3 regions of the Paenibacillus sp. Y412MC10 genome follow, and region 2 is predicted to be linked to each of the others. Evidence: riboswitches for the same ligand, from Rfam matches in the RefSeq annotation. Region 2 holds a riboswitch; each other region holds the start of a gene.

The links. Region 2 has a riboswitch for cyclic di-AMP ahead of GYMC10_RS00490 (C40 family peptidase). Riboswitches for the same ligand answer to the same signal wherever they lie in the genome.
Region 1: another riboswitch for cyclic di-AMP. It lies ahead of GYMC10_RS29610 (APC family permease); the one in region 2 lies ahead of GYMC10_RS00490 (C40 family peptidase).
Region 3: another riboswitch for cyclic di-AMP. It lies ahead of GYMC10_RS26865 (TrkH family potassium uptake protein); the one in region 2 lies ahead of GYMC10_RS00490 (C40 family peptidase).

Annotation. Positions count from the first base shown of each region.
Region 1 covers NC_013406.1:6,689,527-6,694,161, forward strand. The annotation lists gene GYMC10_RS29605 (molybdopterin-dependent oxidoreductase) at 1-1,980, opposite strand, end outside; cyclic di-AMP (ydaO/yuaA leader) riboswitch at 2,437-2,631, shown strand; gene GYMC10_RS29610 (APC family permease) at 2,798-4,624, shown strand.
Region 2 covers NC_013406.1:100,189-104,823, forward strand. The annotation lists gene GYMC10_RS00470 (hypothetical protein) at 1-114, shown strand, start outside; gene GYMC10_RS00475 (4a-hydroxytetrahydrobiopterin dehydratase) at 222-536, shown strand; gene GYMC10_RS00480 (c-type cytochrome) at 637-993, opposite strand; gene GYMC10_RS00485 (GNAT family N-acetyltransferase) at 1,155-1,655, opposite strand; gene GYMC10_RS00490 (C40 family peptidase) at 2,160-2,633, opposite strand; cyclic di-AMP (ydaO/yuaA leader) riboswitch at 2,638-2,773, opposite strand; gene GYMC10_RS00495 (hypothetical protein) at 3,120-3,947, opposite strand; gene GYMC10_RS00500 (M1 family metallopeptidase) at 3,959-4,635, opposite strand, start outside.
Region 3 covers NC_013406.1:6,111,945-6,116,579, reverse strand. The annotation lists gene uvrC (excinuclease ABC subunit UvrC) at 1-119, shown strand, start outside; gene GYMC10_RS26870 (CPBP family intramembrane glutamic endopeptidase) at 91-1,779, opposite strand; cyclic di-AMP (ydaO/yuaA leader) riboswitch at 2,070-2,214, shown strand; gene GYMC10_RS26865 (TrkH family potassium uptake protein) at 2,278-3,618, shown strand; gene GYMC10_RS26860 (potassium channel family protein) at 3,635-4,309, shown strand; gene GYMC10_RS26855 (LysR family transcriptional regulator) at 4,346-4,635, opposite strand, start outside.

The DNA.
Region 1 (4,635 bases), 530 kb from region 2:
GCGGCCCTCGCCTTCCCACCACAGGCCTTGGCTGACTACGGTGCCCGGCAGCATTTTATCCGTCACCTTCGCCCGGACTTCATAGGTTCCGCGGTCATTATATACGATGACCATCTCGCCGTCCTGGAGCCCGCGTTCCTCGGCATCCGCCGGGTGAATCTGCAGGGCCGGCTCCTTCTCCAGCTTCTGATGCTTCTCCACGTTCGCAAAGGTCGAGTTCAGGAAGTTATGGTTCGGCGGCGAAATGAACATGAGCGGGTATTGGTGCCCGCGGCCGCGCCTTACCCCGTCATATCCTTCCTTCAGCGGCACGTAGGTCGGAAGGGGCGGCAGACCTGCTTCCTCCAGCTGCGCAGAGTATAACTCGATGCGTCCCGAAGGTGTCGGCAAACGATCCAGATACGTGTCAAGCGGCGTCATATCGAGCTTCACATGGCGGTGTTCCCTCAGCTTGTCCAGCGTGACGCCGTTTAGATAAGGGTTATCCGGGAAGTCGAGCGCTCTTGCGATCATCTCTTCCTCGGTCTCATGAAAAGCCGGTTCCTGGAATCCCATAGCCCGTCCCAGCAAGGAGAACAGCTCTACGTTGCCCTTGCTTTCCCCAAGTGCCGGAATGACCGGCTCCTGCAGCTGAACGTACTGATGCCAGTAGGAAGCGTACAGGTCCGTATTCTCGAACGAAGAGGTTGCCGGGAGCACGATATCGGCATACTTGGCCGTATCCGTCATAAACAGGTCATGCACAACCGTAAACAGATCTTCCCGTGCAAACCCTTCCCTGACCCGCTCGGTATCGGGAGCCACAACCAGCGGATTGCTGCAATAAACGAAGAGCGACTTAATCGGCTGTTCGGTCATGGCAAGCGCTTCGCCGATCCGGTTCATGTTAATCGTGCGCGCTTCGGGATTCGGCCGGAGATCGGGACGCTCAAGCGCGTCGCTATCCATGCTGTTGTAACCGCCGTTCGACTTGGCGGCCCCTCCGCCCCGCTTCAGCCATTGTCCGGTCAATGCGGGAAGCGCGGCAATGCTTCGCACCGTCAAGCCGCCGTTGTCGTGATGCTGAAGTCCGTTGCCGATATGGATGTAGGAGGTATCGGCCCGGCCGTAGAGCTCGGCCAATTTCTCGATATCCTCGATCGAGATGCCGGTAATGGAAGAAACGTGCTCCGGCGTGTATTCTTTGACGTGCTCGCGCAAGGCTTCATGGCCAATCGTATACTTCCGGAGAAATTCCTCATTCACCATGCCGTCGCGGAACATGATGTGCATGAGACCGACGGCCAGCGCCGCATCCGTGCCTGGATACAGCGGAATGAACCAGTCGGCCCATTGCCCCGTCTGGTTCTTGTGGACATCGATCACAACGACCTTGGCACCGGCTTTGCGCGCTTTCTCTGCAATCACCATCTGGTGCATATTGGTGCTGACGATGTTGCCGCCCCAGACGAGGATGACGTCGGCTCGTACGGTGTCCTCCGGAACGGTTCCCCCATTAAACCCCATCACGGATTTCCAGCCCTCATTGCCCGCGGAATTGCAGATCGACTGCTTCAGGCGGCTGGCACCCAGCCTGTTGAAGAATCTGCGGTCCATGCCGTCGACGCTCAATATCCCCATATTGCCGTAGAAGCTGTAGGGCAGGATGCTCTCGGAGCCGTATTCCTCGATCAAGCCCTTATAGCGTCCGGCAATCTCCTGAATGGCTTCGTCCCAGCTGATCCGCTCGAAGGCGCCCTCACCCTTGGGACCTACTCTTCGCAGCGGATAGAGCACGCGTTCCGGATGATACACCCGGTGTGCCATATTACGGACTTTATTGCAGATGGCTCCCTGCGTAATCGGATGCTCCGGATTACCGGTCACCTTGACGATTTTTCCGTTCTCTTTATGCAGCAGCAGGCCGCATGTATCGGGACAATCCAACGGACATACCGCCGGAAATACGCCGTTTTCCTGATGAATCATCGCTTGAGTCATTTCGTACTTCCCCCCTATGCTCGGCTGCATCATATCCCTTTATCTTAAAAGAAAATCGGGGTTCCAGTAAAGTCATACATTTTTTTCTAATCAGGTGATTCACTTTTCTCCCCCCCGGGTATATTCCTATCAAGAGCAAAGAAGAGGAAACCAGACCCTTTCTCTTCCTTGCCGAATCATGGACCACTCCCAAAAAAATTCGCCATGCCAGTGTCTCCTCCCCCGAGACCGGCATGGCGAATTTGTTCCCCACTCCTAATCCTCCATATTATAGAAACTCGTGATTTTCGCAGTAAACATGCAAAATAAAAAGCCTGTCAAAGCCACGTCTTTATGTAAGCGCTTATCTGTCATTTTTTATAAATAATTCTGTTCGAATGATCGTTGGAGGATGTTTTACAAACGATTGGAGCAGGCGTAATATACTATTCAGCTTCGAAAACATTCTTCATATTCACATGACATTCGCTTAATTTCCATGATGGAAAGCGGGGGAACCAACCGTATGGAGGGATACCTATAGGATCCTTCAACCATACTATGGGGTGAATCCTGATGCGTCGCGTACGTACGCCGCGATGGAATCAGGTAGGGCGACTCTCACCGCCCGAATCCGACAGCTAACCTCGTCAGCGTTGATCGGGAGGGTTGTGAACTTGTGATCAAACACAGGGTTCTAACCTGTGTTTTTTGTTTGCCAAAAATCAGCATAGGCATGGTGACCGTTCCTATGTCCAGCATATAAAAAACACCGATAGAAGTCCGTTCCGGGAGCTTCTACCATGAACTTAATCTTAAGCGGCGGTGAAAAACAACCATGTTATCCTCAATCAAGCGCTTCCTCATCGGAAGACCGCTTAAATCAACGGAATTAGGCGAACAAAAGCTGAATAAAACCAAGGCGCTGGCCATCCTGTCATCCGATGCGCTATCGTCCGTGGCCTATGGCCCGGAACAAATCCTCATTGTGTTGATGACCGTAGGGGCAGCTGCCTATTGGTATTCCATACCGATTGCCGTCGGCGTCCTGGTCTTATTGCTGGCACTTATCCTGTCGTACAGACAAATTATTTTCTCCTATCCGCACGGCGGCGGCGCATATGTCGTGTCCAAACGGAATTTGGGCATGTACCCGGGGCTGGTGGCCGGCGGTTCCTTGCTCGTGGACTATATCCTGACGGTTTCGGTCAGCGTGTCGGCCGGGACGGATGCGATCACGTCGGCTTTTCCGGAATTACACGCCTATAATCTGCCGATCTCCATCGTGTTCGTTCTATGCTTGACCGTATTGAATTTAAGAGGAGTTACGGAGTCGGCCTCCATATTGGCTTATCCGGTTTACCTGTTCGTGCTTGCGTTATTTATCCTGATCGGGGTAGGGATATTCAACATTGCCACAGGCCATGCGTCTCCGGAGCTTCATACGCCGATCGGCACGCCCGTAGCCGGGCTGAGCTTGTTCCTGCTCCTGCGCGCATTTGCCTCGGGCAGCTCCGCCCTGACCGGCGTGGAGGCGATTTCCAATGCCATTCCGAATTTCAAAGACCCGGCCCCGAATAACGCCGCCAAAACTCTGGTGGCGATGGGATCGCTGCTGGCCCTGTTATTTTCGGGCATCGTTTTCCTGGCTTATTACTATGGGGTCAGTCCCAGCGAACAAGTCACGGTCGTTTCCCAAATTGCCGAGCATACCTTCGGGCGAAATGCGCTTTATTACTTCATACAAGGGACAACGGCCTTAATTCTGATCCTCGCCGCCAACACGGGGTATTCCGCTTTTCCCCTGCTGGCCGTCAATCTGGCGAAGGATAAGTTCATTCCTAGAATGTTCACCGTCCGCGGCGACCGTCTGGGATACTCGAACGGAATCATTATTCTTGGATTTTTCTCCATTCTGCTGCTGCTGGCTTTTGAAGGCAAAACCGAGCATCTGATTCCGCTGTATGCCGTCGGCGTGTTTATCCCGTTTACCCTCTCCCAGACGGGGATGATGGTGAAATGGATTCGGGAAAAGCCTGAAGGCTGGATCGTCAAGCTGATCATTAACACCACCGGCGCATGCATCAGCTTTATCGTGACCATGATCTTCTTCTTTACGAAATTCGCCCAGGTGTGGACCGTGCTGATATTCCTGCCGCTGATCATCTGGATTTTCACCCGGATCCGCAAGCATTACGAGGCGGTAGCGGACCAGCTCCGGATTACGACTTGCGAGCCGGTTAAGCCGATTGAGGGGAATGTCATCATCCTGCCTGTGGCAGGAATCACGCATGTGGTGGAGAACTCGCTGAATTACGCCAAATCGCTGGGAGCGGGCCAAATCATCGCGGTGTACGTGCCGTTCGAGCGGGAGGAGGAAGTCGCCTTCCAGGAAAAATGGAAAAAGTGGCAGCCGGACATCCGGCTGGTGACGCTGCACTCGCCTTATCGGAGCATCATTCAGCCGCTGACGAAATTCATCGATACCGTGCAGCGCAAGGCCAGCGAATCCGACTATCAGGTTACCGTCGTCATTCCGCAGTTCATCCCCAAGAAGGGCTGGCATAATTTCCTGCACAATCAATCCAGCCTGCTCATCCGGGCACATCTCCTGTATCGGAGAGACGTGATCATCACGACGGTTCCCTACCATTTAAAAAAATAGCGGGCTTGTTC
Region 2 (4,635 bases):
GGCACGGAGCCGGTGATTAGCGTCGGCAGCGGCGTGGTCATGCATGACCAGAATAACCATCGAATACATATTTTGATCGGTGAAGAAGAGTTGGCCATTGTGGCTCTTGTGTAATCACTCCAGTTATCAACGGAAACAGGGCAGAATAGAATAGATGACAGAAGCCCATACACGTGTCAGTCGGCTTTACGATAGGTTTTTTTCGGGGAGGAAGATAAAAGATGCTTTATACGCAGCAAGAAGTAGAGGCTCATCTGGAAAAGCTTGAGGGTTGGGAATTTGAACAAGGGAGATGGATCGTCAGGAAGTATACCTTCTCCTCCTTCATGAAGGGAATCGCTTTTGTTGATGAAGTGGCAGCTATTTCGGAAGCTTTCGGACATCACCCCTATATCACCATAGATTATAAAGTCGTTACGCTGCGTCTCACTTCCTGGGACGACGGCGGCATTACGGCTGTGGATATTAAGGAAGCACAGCAGTTTAACGAGGCCTATGAGAAAAGCCGTTCCAAGGACGGCAAGACGGGACAATAGACGGGAGTCGGATCCATCCGGTCATAGCTCCCCAATATGTAAAAACACGCTTGCGCCGGGAGGTTCTCCAGGTTCAAGCGTGTTTTGCGTATAAGCTGATTTATTTTTTCTCAGCAAGGTACAGCGCGATGTTTGCGATTTCTTCAGGCTTAAGTTGATCCTTAAAGGAAGGCATACCCTTACGGCCTTTGGTTACAACGTTGAAGATCGCGTCCGCATCCATGTGTCCGCCTACTTGATTCAAAGCCGGTCCAGCGCCGCCTTGAAGTTGGTCACCATGACAGCTGATGCAGCTTGCTTTCAGTGTGGCTTCCGCTGCGGCAGCATCCAGAGTCACTTCCGGCATAGTCGGCTTCTCTTCCTGAGCTACCTGTTCCTTGCCTGGGAGCGTAAACATCAGCGCAATAGCCAACGCACATGCGACGAAGAACAATCCGCTCATGATCCATTTTTGCATCGTCATATCGTCCCTTCTATGTATACTGCACTTTTGCACTTGTCTCCATTATAAACCAACATCCATAGACAGCATAGCCAGTTGTGACAAAAAAAGCAACTATACCGCGCACCTTCATAAAAAGTACACAAAATTGTGCCTTTTCATATAGACAAAGATTACTATTCCTCATTTGCCGGAGGCTCATACACCATGCAGTGGAAAAGGGCGTTTCCCGTCGGCGTAAGGCGCTCATACGTATCGGTGATATGAAAGCCCGCCTTTTCGTACGCGCGGATCGCACGTTCATTCCAGGTCATTACCTCCAGGTCGATCTCATCGGCAGGCCGCCTCCGCCTCGCTTCCCGGACAATCGTCTGCATAAACCGTTTACCCATTCCCCGCCCGCACCAATCAGGCCGCATGCCCAGCCCGATTCGCGTAACCTCATGCATCGGAAACAGTTGGGCAAATCCCCATAGCGTCTTCCGTTCATCCAAAATCGAAATGTACTGCTCCCGGCGGATGTCGGGATCCCCAAACTCGATCTCAAGCCCCTTCATCTGCTCCCAGGGAAGAAAACCGTAAATGTTATAGGGAGGAGGATAGGTCCAGGCGCATATTTCTTTCGCGTGCTCTTCACGCATGACCACCGTATGAAATGAAATCGGTGCTGCATCCATTGGCAAAGTCCCCCTGTCATAATTACAAATTAAATTATACCCCATTTCTCAAACATTCTAGCCGCATCAAAAAGCCCGTCCAAGAGAAGTAGGTCTCCTTTGACGGGCAAACGGATATGTATGGGCAGGACGAGGATAAGACATCGAAGCTTAGGAGGATTCTCCGGTCGACTTTTCATACTGATCATTGCTCATGATGCGCTCGGCACCTACGTACCGCTGCTCGTAGTAGTCCTCAGAAAATAAAATCAATATTTTTCCATTAGGGTGTTTAATGAAGGGAGAGGAGGGTATATAAAGGGTAGAAGATGCAACGACATGAGGGGGCGAAGTGAATCGCATAATAATTTTCTTTTTTTCTCGAAAAGTGGGAACTTTTTCGTTGTCCCAAACGTTATAAAGGTATACACAGAGCAGACAAAAGAAAAAGCCGCTGGATGAGATCGGCACAATCTCATACACCCAGGGCTTCTTGTAAAGGATAAATCAATGAAGTTCCAGTAATTAATTGTAGTTCACAGCTACAGACTTGTACGTAGACTGACTCATGACTCGCTTAGCACCTACGTATCGATTGGCGTAATAGCTCTGGCTCAGCGGACTGATGATGACACCGCGCGAGGATGAGGAATGAGCGAATTTGCCGCCCCCAACATAAATACCCACATGAGATACACCTCTGCCGGATGTGTTGAAGAACACGAGATCGCCAGCTTTCAGCTTGCTCTTGGCTACGGCCGTACCGACTTTGTATTGAGCTCCAGACGTGCGCGGCAGGCTAAGACCAAGTTTCTTGTAGATATAGCTGGTGAATCCGGAGCAGTCAAAACCATTCGTTGTGGTTCCACCTGTTTTATAAGAGACACCAATGGCTGGTTTGATTGCAGTATTTAATTTGGAATCGGCGAAAGCGCTTCCGGTCCCTAATGTGAGTGCGAGGGCCAGGCCTAGAGAAATGGCCGTTAACTTCTTTTTCAAAGCAAAAAGCTCCTTCCATTGCCTGCGAGGTTAGCTTAAGGGTTCGGTTGAAGGTCCCCTATGATCCCTCTCTTGCGAGATCAATTCACCCAAAACGGATCCCCCGCTTCCCAATCATGGGAATTCGGCTCCTTAAAATGTTGATGAACCCATTCATAGACGTCTGACGTTCCAACATGCTTAACGAAATTACATAGTTCCAGCAAAAAGTTACAGTAAAGATGACAAAGTTGTTACTAACATATTCGTTATTTTAGCAGAGTATTAACAATTTGGCAAATGAGGAAAGCTCATTTTTATACAAAAAAACCTGTCCCCGTCATGCGGGATCAGGTTTTTTTGTAACTTGGCCATCGGAAAATGTAATATTGAGGAAAAATGAGCTTCTATTCTTTGTAAAATCAAGTCCGAGAGAGAAATGTGTCGCTTCCGATTACAGCATATTTACGAGCTTGTTTATCATATGATGGTAACGAAATGTAACGATTAGGCATGCTGCGAAGAAGAATCCCGCCACAAATGATATTGGGCGGAAATTACCCAAATTTGGAAGAGTCCATTTAGAAAATAAGAGGCTTGCTGAATAATCAAGCCGATCAATCCCGCCCAGAAGAGCGATGCCGAGCTCAGGAGCAAAAGAATGACGCAGGCCGATCCGCCAACGGTAAGGGATAACAGCACAGCCGTGCCCAGTCGGCGGAAGAGCGCAAGAACGGAGCTGATCATGCCGGAATTGTCCGTACGGCCGAATTGCATATAGAGCAATAACAGGCGAATCAGATAGGCGTACAGAAACCAGCCGGCTGCATGAGGCAGCGCATGAAGCAGCATAACCGGCTCATGGATCCCGTTCAGCAGGATCGGAAGGATTTTGGGCAGAATCCAGTATCCGGGCACAAAGGTAAGAACAAGTTCGATCAGATAAAATACCGTAACGGGCTTCCATAGCTTCTGCATGCCGGTGAAGAAGAATAATCCGCGCTCGCCCTTAGCCTCCTGGTGGAGGTTATAGAAGATGCCTGCCCGAATGAGCGGGGTACATACCATCCGGATCAGGAGCAGAGCGGCCAGAAGCCAACCATAGGTATGGACCGTGCCGCTTAACGATAGACTCATCTCGCCCTCGTAGAAGAATAACAGGCGACTAAGCTCGTTAGGGGCAGAATCCGGATACCGCATCAGCAGGGGGACGACTGCCGATTTTACAAGCCGGTACAGGCAATATCCCCACAGCATGCGGTACAAGAACAGCAGAATGGAGACGTATAATTGGTCTTTAACACTGATCCACCCTTGGCCTGCATAACTTTTCATGTGCTCCCCCCTCACCATGACAGGCTGCCGAACAACGTCTCCACAAGCTTGGTAATACTGAGATTCCAGCGTGTGACCACCTTCGGATCCATTCCTGCCTTCATATAGTTATTGATGTGTCTATTCTCCAGAACGATGGAGTATTTCGGATCAACCATGGCCCAGGCGAGCGGGGTGCTGTACTCCAGGGTGTACGTAACTTTTCCGTCCTTGCCGCTCCAGGTTCGCTCCACCGTTTTGCCGTCTTCAAAGGCGAACACGATAGGCACATCGGTTATATCTCCGTCCTTGCTCGTAATCTTGACCGTGGATTCATACCGCGGATGGTCTGACGTGCCTTTATTTTTGGTTTTGATCACATCGATGGCGACGTCGGCCATTTGGCTTCCATATACATATTGGTCAAAATACGATTGCCAGGATGTTTTGCTTACTTGCTCGACGACTTTCTGAAAATCAGACGTGGTTGGGTGCTTGAACCGATATTTCTGGGCATAGGTATGCATGATTTTCCCCATCATCTGTGGACCGACCTGCCGTTCAATGCCTTGCAGCACCAGCTTGCCTCTCGTGTAAACATTCAGCGCGTAGTTCTCGTGTGAGCTGTATTTCCAGGACTCCATCTTCAGCGGGGCAGGGGAGGTAATCGATGCTCCTTGAGCAGCGGTGTTGGAGGTAATGCCGTATT
Region 3 (4,635 bases), 1.1 Mb from region 2:
AGCATTTTGGCTCGGTCAAAAAAATAAAAGAGGCTTCAGTCGAAGACTTCAAGCCCCTTTCCATCGGTGAAAAATTAGCAACGGATATTCTTAATGCACTTCGTGAGGAGGAGTCGTGACATACGGCTTCTCTTTTTTTGTCGGGTTGAAACGGTAAATCGCATAGGCGACAATCGCCGGAAGCACCATGTAAAAAGCGCCGGTCAGCAGGTTGGCGGCATCTTTGAGCATGATCAGGCTGATGCCCATCAGGATGCTGTTGAAGATGACATGGGAGAACATCGCAGCCAAATACCCGTATTTCAAAAAGATGTAGCTGAACAGCAAACCGATGATGACCAGCTCAATCGGCCGGGAGATCACGGGGTATATCGGATAGAGCGTATGTCCCAGCGCCCAGATGAGCGAGGTGATCAAGCTTGCGACAAAGGTATTGCGGACGATCTTTTTCACCATCTTGATGCCGAACAGCCGGTACACGGCCTCCTCGGATATGCCGGCCAGCCAGGCCATCAACGGAAACAGCCAAGGATACAGCATGTTGTAAGGCGATTGCGTCGCATCCGTGGTGGACCATGTATTCAGGGTCAGACCAAGACCGATAAAGATGACGGATTGGACGCCAAGCAGGATGAAGGCCCACATATACCCCAGCTTCATGCTGTCCAGCACGTAATGCCCGTATCCGGGTTCTTTGGCGCGCGGCCATGGATTGAGCCCGTCTTCTTTATGCCACAGCCCGCTGCCGCCGACAAGGGAGAAATAGAGCAGGGCGGAGAAGACGAGCGAATAGACGGCATAGAAAATCATCATCCCGAGCACGCCGGTTTGCGACATGCCTTCGGATTTGAAAACGGGAATCAGATTGTACGTATTCAGCATCTGAATGACGAACAGCAGCGCCGATAAGAACAGGCCGCGCTTAAACGAGGTGTAGGCCCTGGTCTTCACGCTGTACACAATCGCAAGAATGCCCAGGATTAGGGTGAACAGGCCGTACCCTGCGAGCGTCAGCAGGGTGGCATCCTGCGTCTGCTTGTTGACATAAGCAGAGTGGGCGGCTGGCACCGAGAAGGAGGGCTCATAAGAGCGCAATTTCCCCTGCTCGAAGGTGAAGCGGTGCTCCAGCCTGGAGTCCCCGATCCTGGATTCAGGGTCCACATATTTGAGACGGGGATCCCCCTCCTTCGTAACCAGCTCCAGATTCGACAGGTCATAACCCGCCCGCTGAAGCCATGGCTCCGCCAGCGCCTGCTTCTCGGCCAATGTCATGCCGTCCTCAACGACGAGCAGCATCTGCCTCTGAATCTCGCCCTTGTTTAGCTCGATCCGATCAAAGCTGGAACGGGCATAATCATACGAGAATCCGACGATGCCGGAATTTTGCATGTGAACGTCCACATTGAGGGCATCCCCTCCAGGCTCGCTGAAGCGAACGCGGTATACGTCATAGGGATATTTGGCTTCATAGGTTTTGTTATATTCCGAAAGTCTCTTCTCCTTCGCCAGATATCCGTAAAGTTCCGATTTGGATTGATATGTAACCAAGGTTTCGTCCGTGTCCGCAGCCGCAAACTGCAGATGCTCCTGAGCAAACCTTGAAGCTGCCTGCCGAGCCTGCTCCTTGGAAATGATATCCGGTGAGGCCATCTCGGTATCTTCCGGATTCGCCCACGGAAATACCTGAAATAATAGGAACAGAATCAGGCCGACTGCGGCAGGCGCGATGAGCTGCTTCAGATTGGGCTTCAGCTTCAAGGGCTCTCTTGCACGATTCATGAAATTCCTCCTCTAAGAAAGTTGATACTCCCACTGGTATTCGATATGCCTGATTAAGAACGCATAGAGTCAATATAACATAGTATGAAAGCCATAAGCAGCTTATCCCAATTATCGGAATATTGAAATAAATCGATGAAAATGAATGAAAGGTTTCGAAAACGTTAGAGAACCCTACGCTTGTATTCTTGAATATGCCCAATTCGCGCTCTTTTAAAGATATTTCGGGCGAAAAACAGCATTGGGTTACGTAACGGATTGAGTTATAATCACATCATGCTTGAAGGAACCGAATATTCCAGCCGAATTTCGTAATGAAAATGGGGGAACCATGTAATTGGGGTGAATTTCATTATTCCCGGAATAATGAATAGGGCGACCTGTGGAAATGCCCGAATCCGTCAGCTAACCTCGTAGGCTGTTGCACAGGAACCAGACCGAAAGGCACTGCGTTTTCCAGTGTCTTTTTTCGTTGATTTTTTTAAAGAAGGTGTCCGATTGAACGCTAAATTAAACTGGCTTACATTGTCTCCGCCCCAAATTCTCGTGCTTGGTTTTGCGGCCATCATCTTCATCGGGACCGGGCTGTTAATGCTGCCAATCTCGACGACGACGGGCGAACCGCTTGGATTTACTGACGCCTTGTTCACTTCGACCTCGGCAACGTGCGTAACGGGCCTGGTCGTAGTGGATACGGGAACGACATTCAGTTCCTTCGGAGAAGTCGTGATCATGCTGCTGATTCAAATCGGCGGGCTCGGATTCATGACGATGGCTACTTTATTCGCCTTGGTTCTGAAGAGACGCATATCGCTCAAAGACCGTCTAATCTTGCAGGAAGCGATGAATCAGTCCTCGATGGAAGGCATCGTAAGGCTGATACGCAGAGTATTGCTGTACTCGCTCGTCATCGAGGCCTGCGGCGCAGTCCTTTTATCGGTTCGTTGGGCGTTTGATATGCCGCTGGGCCGGGCGATCTATTACGGTGTTTTTCATGCGGTGACGATGTTTAACAACGCCGGCTTCGATTTGTTTGGCGATTTTCGGAGTTTGACCGGGTATGTATACGATCCGGTAGTCAACTTCGTTGTGATGTTCTTGATTGTTTCCGGGGGCATTGGATTTATTGTGCTGTCCGATCTGATCGATTATCGAAAACAGCGGAGGCTCTCCCTGCACTCCAAGGTGGTGCTCACGATGACGGCTGCCTTGCTTGCGGTCGGATTTATCGTCATTCTCATATTTGAATTTACCAATCCGAGAACGCTGGGTTCCCTGAACTGGGGCGGAAAATTCTTCGGCGCGTTATTCCAATCCGTAACGCCGCGTACGGCGGGCGCGAATACTATAGATATTACGGGGCTCAGACAGGCAACGCAATTTTTTATCGTCATCCTGATGTTTATCGGAGCATCTCCAGGGTCAACCGGCGGCGGCATCAAAACCACGACCTTTACCATTATGGTAGGGGCGGTCATTGCGATGATGCGCGGGCGGGAAGACATCGTTATGTTCCGTTATCGCCTGGCCCAGGAGCGGGTGCTGAAGGCACTGACCATTGCCTTGCTGGCCCTGCTGCTCGTTCTAACCGTCTCGATGATTCTGTCGACGACAGAGGAAGGGGACTTCCTGGAGATTCTATTCGAAACGACATCCGCCTTCGGTACGGTAGGTCTCTCCATGGGCTTAACGCCCGATTTGACCGTGTTCGGGAAGATCCTGATCAGCCTTACGATGTTTGCGGGTCGATTGGGGCCATTGACGCTTGCTTATGCATTGGGGCCGAAAAAGGGTAAAGAATTATATCGTCATCCGGAAGGCAAAATGATAATTGGATAAGGGGTATAGGAGAGACATGAAACCAAAGCAATTTGCAATCATCGGTTTGGGGCGATTTGGCGCCAGTCTGGCGCTGGAGCTGATGGAACAGGGATATGAGGTGCTCGGCATCGACCGGAACGAAGAGGTCGTCGAGGACATGAGCGAGCTGCTGACGCATACGGTGGTGGCGGACGCGACGGATGAGGAAGTGCTTAAATCGCTCGGCATCCGCAACTTCGACTGCGGGATCGTTGCGATCGGGAACGACATTCAGATGAGCATCCTCTCCGCCATCCTGTTGAAAGAGCTGGGTGTCGCGATGGTCGTTGCCAAGGCGATATCGGTGCTGCACGGCCGGGCGCTGGAGAAGCTTGGCGTGGACCGGGTCATCTTTCCCGAGCGGGATATGGGGATCCGGGTAGCGCACCAGCTCGTGACGCCGAACCTGCTTGATTATATCGAATTATCCAAGGATTATCTGATTGTGGAGATGACGGTCACGGACTGCATGGACGGAAAAACGCTGAGCGAGCTTAATACGAGGGTCCGGTACGGCGTCAGCGTGGTGGCGCTGAATAAACAGTCCGGCATTATCGTAGCTCCGACGGCCATGGACGTCGTGAACTCCGGCGACATTATGGTTGTGATCGGCTCCAATGACAATGTGGACCGCTTTGAGTCCGAAGTCGTGAATATGCTCGAAAAATAAATATAGTAGAAAAAAACTGACGATTGCGAAATATCGTCAGTTTTTTTTCGATTTATCTTCCTCCAGCTTGCGGAACAGGATCTCCGTTTCTTCGATCCAGCGGCTGGCCGCCTTGCTCAGCTCCGAGGCTTGACCGTAGATCAGCGAAGTCGTTCGCCGGGTTTCGATGAGTGCCGGAATATGAATGTCGACGAGCCCGTTATCGGACAGCAGCTGCGGCCTCAGATAGGATTTGGGCAGCAGTGCGGCCGCCTTGCAGGTCGGGATCAGCCTGACGATCGCTTCGAAGGAGTCGATCTCCATCCGGATATCGGGCATGATGCCCC